4 regions of the Lelliottia sp. GFLA7 genome follow, and region 1 is predicted to be linked to each of the others. Evidence: predicted binding sites of a transcription regulator. Region 1 holds the regulator's gene; each other region holds the start of a gene.
The links. Region 1 encodes CRP, which controls carbon source genes, mostly activating them, when cyclic AMP is high. Its sites were predicted from a motif close to ATGTGANNNNNNTCACAT; they were not measured.
Positions count from the first base shown of each region.

Region 1 (3,862 bases):
AGAGGATTTAAAAGACAGATAGCTTTTCAGCGCTGGCAGTAGCGGCAGCCGTTTCTGCTTATCCGCCATCAGGTCACGGGAATAGAGCGGACGTTGGGTGCGCAGCACGCGTGCGATGCGGCTGAAATGCCATGCGCAGAACTGCCCGACCGGGTTATCCGGATGCTGACGGGCGATTTTCTCCAGCGCGCCTAATGGCTTATCCATGGTAAAGCGCGTGGGATAGCGGTGATAAAGAATATCGTCAGCCAGCACGCGCAGACGCGCCGCGACCGTCTGGGCATTCCAGCGGATCACCGCTTCGGCATGGCTACGCTCCACCAGTTTTTGCACTTCCTGCGGATGATGCAGGCTGACGGAGATATGTTCCTGGAGATCCAGCCCTACCTGAAACGTGCGCAGCAGCCGTTTGTATTCATGATTTTTATTGGCCGCCAGCATGTGCAACTGTTGATAACACTGGCTGATTAAATCGACCACTTTTTGCTGACGCGTCAGCAGCGGCGGCAGCGCCTTTTCCGGGTCGGTATGCTGCGTCAGCAGGGTGTATTTTGCTTCGCAGTAATCAGCGAGCTGAACGTAGAGCAGGCTTAAGGATTCGCGCAAAGGCTGCTCGCGCCACATCCAAAACCAGAACCAGTTGAATAATCCGTACCATAGCGTGCCAAACGCGTAGATCAGCAGCGGTTCCCAGACGGGCATATTCCCGGCGAGGCTGAGGGTGAAAATCGAGGCAATTAGCGAAGCGGGGAGCAATCGGGCATGCAGAGAACTGATTTCCGCCGTCACGCCGAGCGTGAGTGCCAGCACGGTTAAAATCAGCGGCAAGGGGATATCGCGCGCCAGCAAAAGCTGTACTGCCAGGCTACATCCGGCAAACAGCGATCCGCCAATAATCAGGCGTTTGAAAAAGCGTTTATGCGGCGTATCGAGACCGGCAATGTTACAGCAGGCAGGGACGAGGGAAAAAAGCAGACCGTGTTGCAGGTGACCCAGAATCAAACCGACGGCCACGGGGAGACATAACACCAGCGTTTGCCGAAGTGCGTAGTTAACTTCCGGGTGATAGATCAGCCTGCGCCACATAGATGCCAGAGACAAAAACGGCGTGACACCTTGCGATGGCACGCCGTTCGACCGGAATTAACGCGTTCCGTAAACCACGATAGTTTTACCGTGGGCGGAGATCAGGTTCTGATCTTCCAGCATTTTCAGGATACGGCCAACGGTTTCACGGGAGCAACCGACGATCTGACCAATTTCCTGACGGGTAATTTTAATTTGCATGCCGTCAGGGTGAGTCATAGCGTCAGGCTGTTTCGCCAGGTTCAACAGCGTTTGCGCGATGCGGCCGGTCACATCCAGGAAGGCGAGGTTACCCACTTTCTCGGAGGTGATTTGCAGGCGGCGAGCCATCTGCGAAGACAGGCGCAACAGAATATCCGGGTTAACCTGAATCAACTGACGGAATTTTTTGTAGGAGATCTCAGCCACTTCACAGGCCGATTTTGCACGTACCCAGGCGCTACGTTCCTGGCCTTCTTCAAACAGGCCCAGTTCGCCGATGAAATCGCCCTGGTTCAGATAAGAAAGGATCATCTCTTTTCCTTCTTCATCTTTAATAAGCACTGCCACCGAGCCTTTGACGATGTAATACAACGTTTCCGCTTTTTCACCCTGGTGAATCAGCGTGCTCTTCGATGGGTACTTATGAATATGGCAATGAGACAAGAACCATTCGAGAGTCGGGTCTGTTTGCGGTTTGCCAAGCACCATGCGCTGTTATCCTCTGTTATAAGCTGTCACCAGAGTCATAAATCGCATCCTGACTCTGGGGTTGCAATCGAATTCTTCCCCGTACCTGGGAATTAGGCTGTCATAAATGTTTGCAGCCTGTAATGTTTGATGTCCTCTGCATACATGTGTAACGTCAATGTATTACTGTAGCATCCAGAGTGTTTTAGCATAGCTTTTGCCGCGTGTCTCCTGGTGTCTCGCTTCAGCATGACGCAGGTCGACTTCCGTTGCGAGAATTGTAACGCACGGGTAATCTGTCCGGAAAAATGCAACGTCGGAGTGAATAAAATGCAAGCGCGTGTGAAATGGGTTGAAGGTTTAACGTTCCTCGGCGAATCCGCTTCAGGACACCAGATTTTGATGGATGGCAACTCCGGCGATAAAGCGCCAAGTCCGATGGAAGTGGTGCTGATCGCGGCGGGTGGATGCAGTGCCATCGACGTGGTCTCGATTCTGCAAAAAGGGCGTCATGACGTCACCGATTGCGAAGTGAAGCTGACATCAGAGCGTCGCGAAGAAGCGCCGCGTCTGTTTACGCACATCAATCTGCACTTCATTGTGACCGGCAAAGCGCTGAAAGATGCCGCGGTTTCCCGTGCGGTGGATCTTTCTGCGGAGAAGTACTGCTCGGTCGCGTTGATGCTGGAAAAAGCGGTGAAAATCACGCATTCGTATGAAGTGATTGAAGCGTAAGCGTTGACGAGATTTAGCCCTCTCCCATGAGGAGAGGGAATAAGATCATTCGATCTTTTTGCCTTCCATCAGCCGTTGCACCAGCGGCATCATGATCAGCTCCATCGCCAGTCCCATTTTCCCGCCCGGCACGACCAGCGTATTTATGTGCGAAATAAACGACCCCTGCAGCATTGCCAGCAGCCACGGATAATCAATATCTTCCAGATTACGGAAGTGAATCACCACAAAGCTTTCGTCGAGCGACGGAATCGTTTTGGCGGCGAAGGGATTTGACGTGTCCACTGTAGGCACGCGCTGGAAGTTGATGTGCGTGCGCGAAAACTGCGGCGTCAGGAAGTTAATATAATCTTCCATTGAGCGTACCACTGAATCCATGACTGCCTCACGCGAGTGGCCGCGCTCGCTGGTGTCGCGGGTGAGTTTCTGGATCCACTCCAGGTTGACGATAGGCACCACGCCGACCAACAGATCGACATGCCGCGCCACATCCTGTTGCGGCGTTACCACGCCGCCATGCAATCCTTCGTAAAACAGCACATCGGTTGGTTCCGGAAGCGGCTGCCACGGCGTAAATGTGCCCGGCACCTGGTTCCACGGCACGGCTTCGTCATAGGTATGCAGATATTTACGCGATTGCCCTGTGCCCGTATGGCCGTACTCGGCAAAGGTTTGTTCCAGCAAACCGAAGTCGTTGGCGTCTGGCCCGAAGTAGCTGATGTGTTTGCCGAGATCGCGCGCCTTGCGGATCGCCATGTCCATTTCAGGGCGGGTATAGCGATGAAAACTGTCGCCTTCTACCTCGGCGGCACGCAGGTTGAGCTGCGCGAAAATCTTACGAAACGCGAGGCTGGTGGTCGTGGTTCCCGCACCACTTGAACCCGTAACGGCAATAACCGGATGTCTGGCTGACATAGCAACTCCCTGACTGGAATGATGAAGCGATCAGCCGCGAAACTGATTGCGCGGCATGATGTTGACGGTTTCGTGCAGTTCAGACCACACCAGCAATATCTCGCCATTTTGTAGCTGCCGTTTCACATCGGCGACCTTTTGTTCAAGCGAGCGTTCATGTTCACCATAATCGGTGCCTTCGCGTAATACAAAGCTTTCAATCAGGCTGTCCAGCGTTTCGGGAGCCAGATCTTGCCAGGGAATCATCATCGTGTTTTTTCCAGCCAGGGGGTTAACCAGTCGGGGATACGCGTTTCCAGCCACATTTTCGGACGCCGTAACGTACCGCCGATAAAACCAACGTGGCCGCCATGTTCGGTCAGCTGATACTGCACGTTTGCGGGCAAATATCCCGGTGCCGGAATCGAATGGTGATCCATAAAGGGATCGTCTTTCGCATGGATGATCAGCGTCGGTT
Region 1 is NZ_JBWLAQ010000008.1:59,014-62,875, forward strand. Features, by position in the region: gene AC07RN_RS17970 (YccS/YhfK family putative transporter) at 1-1,086, opposite strand, end outside; gene crp (cAMP-activated global transcriptional regulator CRP) at 1,144-1,776, opposite strand; gene AC07RN_RS17980 (OsmC family protein) at 2,086-2,490, shown strand; gene AC07RN_RS17985 (phosphoribulokinase) at 2,536-3,405, opposite strand; gene AC07RN_RS17990 (YheU family protein) at 3,436-3,654, opposite strand; gene AC07RN_RS17995 (hydrolase) at 3,651-3,862, opposite strand, start outside.

Region 2 (3,862 bases), on a different contig from region 1:
AGCTGTCGATGCACATCCTGCACCGTTTCGACTGGTGCCTCAAACAGCTCGCGAAACGTATCCGTGACCACCTCAGGGCGGGTGTTCTGGATAAGAAAGGTTTCGCACGCCTGGGTGATCAGCGTTAATGACACCGTATTGATGGCTTTCAGGCGTCGATTAGCACGTGACCAGCGCGAAGATTCCATATTGAGGTTACTGCGCATCCCTTCCAGCGCAGCGGTACGCCGCACAAGCGCCCCCCAGGCATTGTCCATCTCCGCGCTGTCGCCATGCTTTATGCACAGTTGCATGAGTTGGTACTGGGCAACAATAAGGGCGTCTAGTTCACGGTCGACTTCTTGTTTAATGGATCGCGGCGAGAAAAGCAGATCGGCAACGATCGCGCAGACGATACCAATCACGATTTCGCTGCAACGTTCGACGGCAAACTGCGGGGCCAGTAAAGGTTCGGCCTGAATCGTAATCACAATGATCAGGGCGGTGTAACCCGACAGGCCCCAGGCATACGAGTTCTCCACTTTTACCAGCGAAGAAACCCATGTGCAAAAACCGGCCCATACACAGCACACCATCAGCATCAGCAGCGGCGAACGAATCATCGTAATAATGATAACCAGCGCGGCCGCACAGCCAATAAAAGTCCCGACGATACGTAGCATGCCGCGATAGCGGATGGCCCCGGAATAGGGTTCCCCCCCGGCGGCAAACGCCGGACCGGCCGCAACAAGCGCCGCTGTCAGCACGGCCCAGCGCGGTGTCTCCAACTGAAAGTGGAAGCCCACAAACAGTGCCAGGACGATGGCGAATGCCAGCTTAACGGCGAAGCGAAGGTGCTGGCTGGCGATGGTAAAAATACCCATCGTGATTACCCAAACTCACGCAGGCGATGCGCGATTTTACGGAACAGAGAGTCGTTGCTGGCATTGCGATCTTTCTCGCCGGTAATGACTACCGTCGCCGTAGTCCCGGCGGGCCACAGATTTCCCTGCTCGTCATCCAGGCGAATACGCACCGGCACACGCTGCGCCAGGCGCACCCATTCAAGGTTGGAATCCACCGTCGCCATGCCTTTGCTGTCGCGAGTGGCGCTGGAGTTGGTGACGCCCGCGGCAATGCTGTCCACCGTGCCTTTCAGCACTCGATTGCTGCCAAGCGGCGTGATTTCAGCGCGATACCCTGGGCGGACGCCCTCAAGCTTGGTCTCTTCCATATAAGCCAGAACGTAGAAGGAGTGTTGTTTGACCAGCGCCACTGCCGTTGAGCCGCGCGTAATAAACTCGCCCGTGTAGACGTTGAGGTTTGTCACCCAGCCATCCGAGGGCGCGCGGATGACGGTGCGTTCCAGATCCAGCTTCGCCAGATCGCGAGTGGCTTCTGCTTTTGCCAGCTGATGAAGAACGGTTTGCAGCAGGTTGTTCGACTGATCAATCTCTTCGCGAGACATCGCCTGAATGCCTAACTTGTTGCGACGCCCCGCCTCACGACGCTTTTCCGTAGCGAGCGCCTGATAATAGGCCACGTCAGCTTCTGACTCTTCTAATGCTTTCTGATAACGCGGTTGGTCAATCGTGAAGAGAACCTGATCTTTTTTGACCAGCTGATTATCACGCACGTTGACCGCTGTAATGAGGCCCGCCACATCAGGCGCAATCGCCACGATATCCGCGCTAAAGCGTGCATCACGAGTCCAGGGTGATTCGGTATAAAATACCCATGCGCGCGAGATGGCGATAAACGCCAGAATAACCAGCGCCACAGTAATGGCAGTACGGGAGATATTTCTTGTTAGTGTTTTCACATCTACCTCAGACAAACATGCGCGATATTAAGTAGAAAAGGCAGCAATACAGCGCGGTATTAAACAATGCAGGGTGCCAGACAAAATCGTAGATACCGGTCGGGGCCAGCAGCTTACGCACCAGCCAGAAAATCGCCAGTGATAAAATCAGTTCGAAAAAAATCGGTGGGAAGGACAGACCAAACACCACGAAAACGGGAAACAGACTCATGTTGACCTTGATTATAGTGCGAGCAGGCGACTGAATTTTTTTACGCTCACGCCATCGCAGTAGGCAAGAAAAGCCGGGCGGGAATGGCGAAGCCGTTAACTCATTAATAATATTTTAACGTAACTGTTATGCTGTTATCTATAATATGTGATCTAAATCACTTTTAAGCCAGAGTGAACAATGGAACGTTTAAAGCGCATGTCCGTCTTTGCCAAAGTCGTCGAATTTGGCTCTTTTACCGCTGCTGCAAAGCAGTTGCAGATGAGTGTGTCATCCATCAGCCAGACGGTGTCAAAACTGGAAGATGAACTTCAGGTCAAGCTGCTAAATCGCAGCACCCGGAGTATTGGGCTGACGGAGGCCGGTAAAATTTATTATCAAGGCTGTCGGCGCATGCTGCATGAAGTTCAGGATGTGCATGAACAACTTTATGCCTTTAACAACACCCCTATCGGCACGCTGCGCATCGGGTGTTCTTCAACTATGGCACAAAATGTCCTCGCCGGTATGACCGCGGAAATGCTGAAAGAGTACCCAGGGCTGACGGTGAATTTAGTCACCGGGATCCCGGCACCGGACCTGATTGCTGACGGGCTGGACGTCGTGATCCGCGTCGGGGCGCTCCAGGATTCGAGCCTTTTCTCCCGTCGACTGGGCAGTATGCCTATGGTCGTCTGTGCCTCAAAAAATTATCTGGTGCAATTTGGTGTCCCAGAAAAACCTGCGGATCTGAGCAATCATTCATGGCTGGAATACAGCGTGCGGCCGGACAGCGAGTTTGAGCTGATCGCACCAGAAGGCCTGTCAACCAAACTGCTGCCGCAGGGACGGTTTGTGACCAACGATCCGATGACTATTTCTCGCTGGCTGGTGGCCGGTGCGGGGATCGCATACGTACCGCTGATGTGGGTGATCAATGAGATCAACAGCGGTGAACTGGAGATCCTGTTCCCGCGTTATCAGTCGGACCCGCGCCCGGTCTACGCGCTGTACACCGAAAAGGACAAGCTGCCGCTGAAGGTTCAGGTGTGCATTAACTATCTGACGGATTATTTTGTGGAAGTGGCGGAGTTGTATCAGGGAATGCGAGGGCGAAGAAAAGAGTAATAAAATGCCCTCCGTAGAGGGCATGTTCAATCAACAATCAGGCTGTGCCGCCGACCGTCAAACTGTCGACTTTCAGAGTCGGCTGGCCCACGCCAACCGGCAGGCTTTGGCCTTCTTTACCGCAGACGCCAACACCTTTATCCAGTTTGAGATCGTTACCGACCATTGAAATCTGCTGCATCGCTTCGATTCCAGAACCAATCAGCGTGGCACCTTTCACCGCTTTGGTGACTTTGCCTTTCTCAATCAAATACGCTTCGGACGTGGAGAAGACAAATTTCCCGGAGGTGATATCCACCTGTCCGCCACCAAAGTTTGGCGCGAAGATACCGTAATCAACGGATTCGATAATCTCCTGCGGCGTTGATTTACCCGCCAGCATATAGGTGTTGGTCATGCGCGGCATCGGCAGATGCGCGTAAGATTCACGACGGCCGTTCCCCGTTGGCGCAACGCCCATCAGACGCGCGTTCAGTTTGTCCTGCATGTAACCTTTCAGCACGCCATTTTCGATCAGCACGTTGTACTGCCCTGGCGTCCCTTCATCATCAATAGAGATGGAGCCGCGACGATCGGCCATAGTGCCGTCATCAATAATGGTGCACAGCTCAGAGGCCACCAGCTCCCCCATCTGACCGCTAAACACGGACGTGCCACGACGGTTAAAGTCGCCTTCAAGACCGTGACCGACCGCTTCGTGCAGCAGAACGCCAGGCCAGCCCGCGCCCAATACCACTGGCAGC
Region 2 is NZ_JBWLAQ010000005.1:35,671-39,532, reverse strand. Features, by position in the region: gene aaeB (p-hydroxybenzoic acid efflux pump subunit AaeB) at 1-863, opposite strand, end outside; gene aaeA (p-hydroxybenzoic acid efflux pump subunit AaeA) at 869-1,801, opposite strand; gene aaeX (p-hydroxybenzoic acid efflux pump operon protein AaeX) at 1,809-2,012, opposite strand; gene aaeR (HTH-type transcriptional activator AaeR) at 2,193-3,119, shown strand; gene tldD (metalloprotease TldD) at 3,157-3,862, opposite strand, start outside.
Region 2: a site for CRP is predicted at 2,158-2,175, ahead of aaeR (HTH-type transcriptional activator AaeR). Genes of this name have one in related genera too.

Region 3 (3,862 bases), on a different contig from region 1:
GTGGCAAATGCGTAACTGGCGCAAATAGTGGTTCACGGTCATGCCCGTCTGGGTGCGGAACTGCTGGCGCAAGGCGCGTTCGCTGCACTGCTCTTGCTCGCAAAACTTCTCCAGCACAAAGCTGCGGTTCAGGCTGCCAGCCAGCGCAGTAATCAGTTTATCCAGCAGCGCCTCTTGCTCGTTCGCCGAAGGGTTATCGGTCGCATAACGAAAGCGTTTGAGCGTCATCACCAGTTGGGCGAACAGCAGTTCAGCCATCTCGTTCGCACTCTGATCCGCCTTCAAACTCTCCTGCTCAAGCTGCGTGATAACGGGCCTGACCTGCGCCATACCGTTGCTGCTTAAACGCCAGTGCGGCGCGCCGCGTGCATCGTTAAAGCCAGGAATGTTGCTGGCCCAGTCAACGTTCAGCTTGAGCCTGTCGGGGCAATAAATGACGTTTTGCAAAACCAGATCGTTAACCGAGGCGTAGGAGTGTTTGTCTTCCGCGCGGATATAAAACAGGTCACCGCGCGTAATGCGGTAAGGGCGATCGTTGAGGACGTGAAGGCCGTTGCCGCGCCATACCAGAACTAACTCGCAAAACTCGTGCGTATGCTCAGCAAAGACATTTTGCGGATAGCGGTCCGCCACCGCGACAGCCTGTCCGGCGTTGGCAAAAAAATCAGTTTTGCGAAGGATTAACGGAACGCCCACGACACACCCCAGCGGCTAATAACCGAACATTATTAGCGGGTTCGCGATAAAAAAACGGTGATTGGCCTCGCGTTACTGAAGTGACGCATCACGGCCCTGACGGATCGCGCGCGGTGACCAGCTAAACTCCCGGCGAAAAAGCGTCGAAAAGTGGTTACTGTCGCCAAAACCGCAGCGATAAGCGATGTCCGTCACGCTCTCATCCGTATGACGCAAAAGATGGCGGGCTTTGATCAAGCGCAGACGGTTCAGATAGCGCTGCGGCGTCAATCCGGTGTGCTGTTTGAGCTGGCGATGCAGAGTGCGCAGGGAAAGCGAAAACACGTCCGCCACCGTCTCCCAACTCACCTCTTCGGCAAAGTGATCTTCCAGCCAGGCCATCAGTTGATTGAGCCGCGCGTCGTTATTCTCGAGACCTTCCACCAGACTGCTACGGCGCAGGAGCACCAGCAGTTGCATGAACGTCAGTTCACGGCTGGCGAGCGCATGTGATTCGGTATTTTCCTCGGCCTGCTCCATCTGGGTGACGAGCTGGCGTACCTGCTGCAGCGTGGATTGATTCACTCGCCAGTGCGACGGATAGTGCCCGTCTTTTTCCTGCGGCAGTAGCTGGTTTAGCCCCGATAAAAACTGGAACGCATCCGGAGAACGATAGAGCACATTCGTCAGGCACAGGTTGTCGGTATGTTCATACATGTGCCGGTCGTGGTCGCGAACAAAACAGACCGTTCCACCGCTGATGGTGTACGGCTGGCCGTTAAAAACGTGAATGCCCGTACCATGCTCAACAATCACAATTTCATGAAAATCATGGTGATGTTCCGGAAAGGCCGCCTGTGGCAGGCGCGGCTCAATCGCAACGGGCGAATGTCCGGAAGGGAAAAAATCCACGCTGTGCAGAACGGTCATAACGGCCACCACCAATGAGAAATGTTCTCAAAATAGTAATTAAGGGCCGCGATTCTCACCTTCAATTTTCGACAGTAAAGCGTGCAAAGCCTGTCGGATTTTTAAGAAACAGCGGGAAAGATCGGGAAATGCGGCAACCGTCACATGGCCTGACATCCGCGCCATAACTGGAAACTGTGAACTCCCTCACGTTCATCTTTGATTCCTTGCCAGCCGCGGATTTTGGCTGTCAGTGGCGAGAAGGTCTGTTTTTCTTTCCTTTCTTACACTCTCCGGTAATGACTTAAAGAAGGACCGGAACATGACTCTTCGCCATTGTGTCGCTGTCGATTTAGGCGCCTCCAGCGGTCGCGTAATGCTGGCCTGCTATACCCCTGAACAGCGCACGCTGACTCTTCGCGAGATCCACCGTTTTGTTAACTGCCTGCAAAAACAGGTCGGCGTGGACACCTGGGATATTGACAGCCTGGAAGCTGAAATCCGCACTGGACTGAACAAGGTCTGCGAAGAAGGCATTCTGATTGACAGTATCGGGATTGATACCTGGGGCGTGGATTACGTCCTGCTGGACCGCGACGGCGCGCGCATCGGTTTGCCGGTGTCATATCGAGACAGCCGCACCGACGGCGTGATGGCCCGCGCCATTGAACAGCTCGGCAAAGCGGATATCTACGGGCGCAGCGGCATTCAGTTTTTACCGTTCAACACGCTGTATCAGCTGCGTGCGCTGGCGGAACAGCAGCCAGAGTTGATTAAAAACGTCGCTCATGCGCTGCTGATCCCGGACTACTTCAGCTATCGCCTGACCGGCAATATGAACTGGGAATACACCAACGCCACCACCACGCAGTTGGTCAACATCAACTCGGATAACTGGGATGAAAGCCTGCTCAACTGGACCGGCGTCTCCGCCGCCTGGTTTGGCACGCCGACGCATCCCGGCAATGTGATCGGTCACTGGATTTGCCCGCTGGGCAATCAAATCCCCGTTGTCGCGGTAGCAAGCCACGACACCGCCAGCGCCGTGATAGCCTCTCCGCTCGCCAGTAAAGACGCGGCGTATCTCTCGTCCGGCACCTGGTCGCTGATGGGTTTTGAGAGCAAAACGCCGTACACCAGCGATGCGGCGCTGGCTGCCAACATCACCAACGAAGGTGGCGCGGAAGGCCGCTATCGGGTGCTGAAAAATATCATGGGGCTGTGGCTGCTCCAGCGCGTGCTGAAAGAGCAAAACGTCTCCGACCTGTCGACGCTGATAACCGATACCGAAGCGCTGGCGGCGTGTCGTTTCGTGATCAACCCGAACGACGATCGCTTTATCAATCCGGCCAATATGAGCGCCGAAATCCAGGCCGCCTGTCGCGAAACAAACCAGCCTGTTCCTAACACTCCAACTGAACTGGCGCGATGTATTTTCGACAGCCTCGCCCTGCTGTATGCCGACGTGCTGCAGGAGTTGGCAACGCTGCGCGGTAAACCGTTCAGCCAGTTACACATCGTGGGCGGCGGCTGCCAGAACCAACTACTGAATCAGCTTTGCGCCGACGCCTGCGGGATCACCGTCGTGGCGGGTCCTGTCGAGGCGTCCACGCTCGGCAATATCGGCATCCAGTTGATGACGCTGGACGAACTCACCAACGTGGACGATTTCCGCACCGTGGTCACGGGCAACTACGCCCTCACCACGTTTACCCCTCATTCCTGCCATGAAATTGCCCGCTACCGAGCGCAGTTTCAGCAAAAACGACTGACTAAGGAGCTTTGCGCATGACCACTCAACTTGAACAAGCCTGGGAACTGGCTAAACAGCGTTTCGCCGCCGTCGGCGTGGATGTCGAAGAGGCGCTGCGTCAGCTCGATCGTCTGCCGGTTTCCATGCACTGCTGGCAAGGCGATGACGTCGCAGGCTTTGAAAATACCGGCGCCGCGCTGACGGGGGGTATTCAGGCCACCGGTAACTATCCAGGTAAAGCGCGTAACGCGACCGAGCTGCGCGCCGACCTGGAGCTGGCGCTGAGCTTAATCCCCGGCCCAAAACGCCTGAATCTGCATGCGATTTACCACGAAGCCCCGGAGCCGGTCGGGCGTAACGAAATCAAACCGGAACACTTTAAGAACTGGGTTGAGTGGGCAAAAGCCAACAAACTCGGGCTGGATTTCAATCCGTCCTGCTTCTCGCATCCGCTGAGCGCCGACGGTTTTACTCTCTCTCACGCAGATGATGAAATTCGCCAGTTCTGGATCGACCACGTCAAGG
Region 3 is NZ_JBWLAQ010000012.1:42,906-46,767, reverse strand. Features, by position in the region: gene rhaR (HTH-type transcriptional activator RhaR) at 1-696, opposite strand, end outside; gene rhaS (HTH-type transcriptional activator RhaS) at 769-1,605, opposite strand; gene rhaB (rhamnulokinase) at 1,907-3,376, shown strand; gene rhaA (L-rhamnose isomerase) at 3,373-3,862, shown strand, end outside.
Region 3: a site for CRP is predicted at 1,734-1,751, ahead of rhaS (HTH-type transcriptional activator RhaS). Genes of this name have one in related genera too.

Region 4 (3,862 bases), on a different contig from region 1:
GGAATGACATCAATCAGCGATTCTGGATCCAACAGGACCAGATAATTTCCGAGACCCAGCACAGCCATATAGCGCTGAATGCCGAGATCGTTTTGCTGCGTTAGCCACGCATCATAGCCGTCGTGCGTGGTGCGCATAGGAAGCGGAAATGCGGTCGCTTTGCTGGCCTGTTCGAGCGAGGAACACACAGGCTGGCGGTTATTGACGTACATCACTTCCTGAACGTAGCGGAAGGAGAAAGAGATCCGGCGTATTGCCAGTAAATGCTGGTAGCTGCACGGCTGGCCGTTAAACGACTGGATCTGCGTTAACGCTTCTTTAGCCTGATCAACCACTTTGTTCGTGCGGATCAGCACGCGCGATGAGTAGCGATCCAAATCCTGGACAAATTTGTCTTCTGCCTGGCGATGCGCGAGCCAAACACTCAGGCTGATGGGGATCAGCACGGAAAAAATCAGAACACCAGTCACCAGGCTGACCAAATGGCGGGTTGTCATGCAGGGTTATCCTTTCTGCAGTGCTGAATTAAATCGCCTCAAAATGATAATCTTATAGCATGCCGCGGTGATTGATTTCATTCAGGGAAAAGTAATGAAGAAAAAAGAATTTGTGACGCAAGATCTCCTGAGCAAAATTTATCAGGACACCACGCCTGGCCCGCGCAAACTCTCGCCGGAACGACAGCTCGCGGAAGAATATGGTGTGTCACGTTTCACTATTCGACAGGCGCTCGAAAAGCTGGTCAGCATTGGCGTGGTGCGGATTGTGCAGGGTTCGGGGATCTGGATCAACGAGCAAGCACGTAATAATCCTCTGGTTTATAACTCGATCACGGAAAAGCGTTTCGATCAGATTCGTTACCGGATGATCAGCCTGCATAAGAAACGCCCCGATCGCGCGGCGCAGCAGATTTTCGGTATTGATGAGGAAAGTTTTATCTGGCATTTCTGCCGCTTGCGCTACGTCGATGACGTGCCCGTACAGCTGGAAATATCGAGTATGCCTACCGCCGATTTCCCGGATCTGAATCAGCAGGCCATTGAGCGCTCAATCCAGCAGTATGTTCTGAGCAAAGGGTTTACCATTTCTCATATGCTGACCACCTATCGCGCGGTGAGCGTAGGCCGTGAACAGGCGGTTATTCTGGGCTGCAAGAAAGGCAGCCCGGCAATGCACATCAATAACCGCGGTATTCTGGATGGCGGGCGCGTGTTTGAGGTGAGCGATATTATTGATATCAACTACACATGCACCTACGTCATTCCGTACAACCGCGACAATCTGGCCTGGCGTCAAAATCAGGGGGTATGAATAGTGCCGTCAGGCAGGCGACTTTGCGTCCATTCGTGCGGTCGATAGAGAACCGGGTGCGCCAGCGCCAACGCTTCGTTGAAACCCACGCCGATACCGGGCTGTACGGGAGGATAGACAAATCCCTCTTTCACCTCTGGCGCGCCGGGGAACACGTCGTTTGTCGTGGCAGAACGAGGAATAAATTCCTGAATTGCCGCATTGTGCAGATGAATATTCAGGTGCGTATTCACCGCGACGCCGATCGGCGTCATATCGCCTGGGCCATGCCAGGCGAGGCGCACGCCAAAGGCCTGACACAGATGCGCCAGCTTCAGCGCCGGTGTGATCCCGCCGATTTGCGAGACGTGGCAGCGTATAAAGTCGATACGACGATTCACAATCAGATCGTGCCATTCAGCAGGGTTATTAAATAACTCTCCCAGCGCCAGCGGAACGCAGCTTTGCTGACGCACCTGTTCCAGCCATGCGCTTTGCTGTGGCGGCAAAATATCTTCAATAAAGTAGGGCTGGAACGGCTCGAGCTGCTTTGCCAGGTGCACGGCCTGCTGCGGGAACAATCGCTCGTGGACATCATGCAAAATATGCAGCTTCCAGCCATATTTTTCGCGCAGGGCGCGGAACATTTCGACGGTATTGCTCATGTACTCTTGCTGATCGAACCATGCGCCCGGCGTGGGGTTATCCGGGGCGTGGAGTGCGGATGGCGTACCGCCATAAAAGCCGAGCTGGCAGCGGATATGACGATAGCCCTGCGCAATGAGCGCATCAACGGAGGCAAATAACGCTTGCAGAGTTTCTCCGCTGGCGTGGCTGTAGGCTGGGATCGCGTCACGGGATTTACCGCCAAATAGCTGATAGAGCGGCATACCGGCCAGCTGGCCCTTGATGTCCCACAGGGCCATGTCGACGCCTGAAATGGCATTGTTCATCAACGGGCCGTTACGCCAGTAGGCGTTGACGTTCATCATCTGCCACAGGTCTTCAATATTGTTTGCATCGCGCCCAATCAGCAGCGGCTGCAGATATTCATCAACCAGCGTTTTGACTGCCAGGGGGCGCTGCTGAAAGGTGGCACAGCCATGTCCCGTGATACCCTGCTCGGTGGTCACACGGACGGTGACCAGATTATGTCGGTCCGGGCGGGTAATAAAACACTCAATATTTTTAATGATCACAGGCGTCACGAAATAACTCCTTTGCTGCACTGTGGGAATACGTTATGGCGAATATCATCGCCCTAAAATCGTGAGTGGGTAAACCGTTTTTTTGACTATTTATTTTGGTCAGTTATTTGTCGTAAATGTAATTTAAAACCGTACCAATTTGTCCTCTTTTACGATTTTGTGGCTTTCTGCTGGGTAATTGTGAGCAAAGTCTAATTTTATTGGTTTGTTTTGTTGTCATGCTTTAATTATTCTTCATGGCGACATTAAAACGACAACAACATCGGGCAGGAGTCTTTATGGGGACGCACGAAGCGATCAATAATATTATTCGTCTGGTCGGCGGCCAGGGGAATATTAATAAAGTCTGGCACTGTATGACGCGGCTGCGCTTTGATCTCATTGACGATAATAAAGTCGATCAAAACGAGATAAAAAAACTGCCCGGTGTGCTGGGCGCGCAGCTGCAAAGCGATCAGTTTCAGGTCATTATTGGCCCGAAAGTGAACAGCTGGTATGAACAGATGCTCACCGTATTGGGCAATAACGATACGGCGGCACCCGCAGCGACCAAGGGGCGTAAGAGCCTGATATCGCTGTTTATGGATACCGTGTCGGGCGTGTTTGGTCCGATCGTTCCGGCCATCGCTGGCGCAGGGATGATCAAAGGTCTGCTGGCAGGTTTGATCGCACTGAAAGTGGTTTCCGCCAAAAGCGATACCGTGATGGTTATCGATCTGATTGCCAGCGGCGTGTTTTATTTCCTGCCGTTTTTCCTCGCGGTATCGGCGGCGAAAATCTTCAAAACCAATGAGTATCTGGCGGCGGCCGTCGCGGCGTGCCTGATGTATCCGTCGCTGATTGACGCGGCCAAAGCGCTGGCAACGCATCAGGAAGGGGCGGTCAGTGCGCTCTGGTTGCTCAATGCGATACCCGTTTCGGTGTTCAACTACTCTTCCAGCGTGATCCCGGTAATTTTCTCGATTCTGGCCTTGAGCTATATACACCGCTGGGTCGATAGCATCATGCCGGACGTGCTGAAAACCGTGTTCACCCCCACGCTAACGCTGTTTATCGGCGCTCTGGCCGCGCTGGTGGTGATCGGCCCGATTGGCATTTGGTTGGGTAAAGGGCTGGCGTTGTTTATCGAAGGGCTGTTTAGCGTGTCAGCAAGTTTTGCCGGGCTGATTGTGGGCGCGATTCGCCCGGTGGCGATCCTGACCGGCATGCACCATGCGATGACGCCGATCGCGCTGCAAAACTTTAGCGATCGCGGATACGACATGCTGATGCCGATGATGTTTATGGCCAATATGGCGATTGCCGGTTCGACGTTTGCCATCTGGCGTTTAAGCCGAGATCGCCAGGAGAGAACCGTTACCCTT
Region 4 is NZ_JBWLAQ010000001.1:1,030,118-1,033,979, reverse strand. Features, by position in the region: gene AC07RN_RS04985 (EAL domain-containing protein) at 1-497, opposite strand, end outside; gene AC07RN_RS04980 (GntR family transcriptional regulator) at 592-1,311, shown strand; gene AC07RN_RS04975 (enolase C-terminal domain-like protein) at 1,299-2,498, opposite strand; gene AC07RN_RS04970 (PTS transporter subunit EIIC) at 2,777-3,862, shown strand, end outside.
Region 4: a site for CRP is predicted at 2,677-2,694, ahead of AC07RN_RS04975 (enolase C-terminal domain-like protein). Genes of this name have one in related genera too.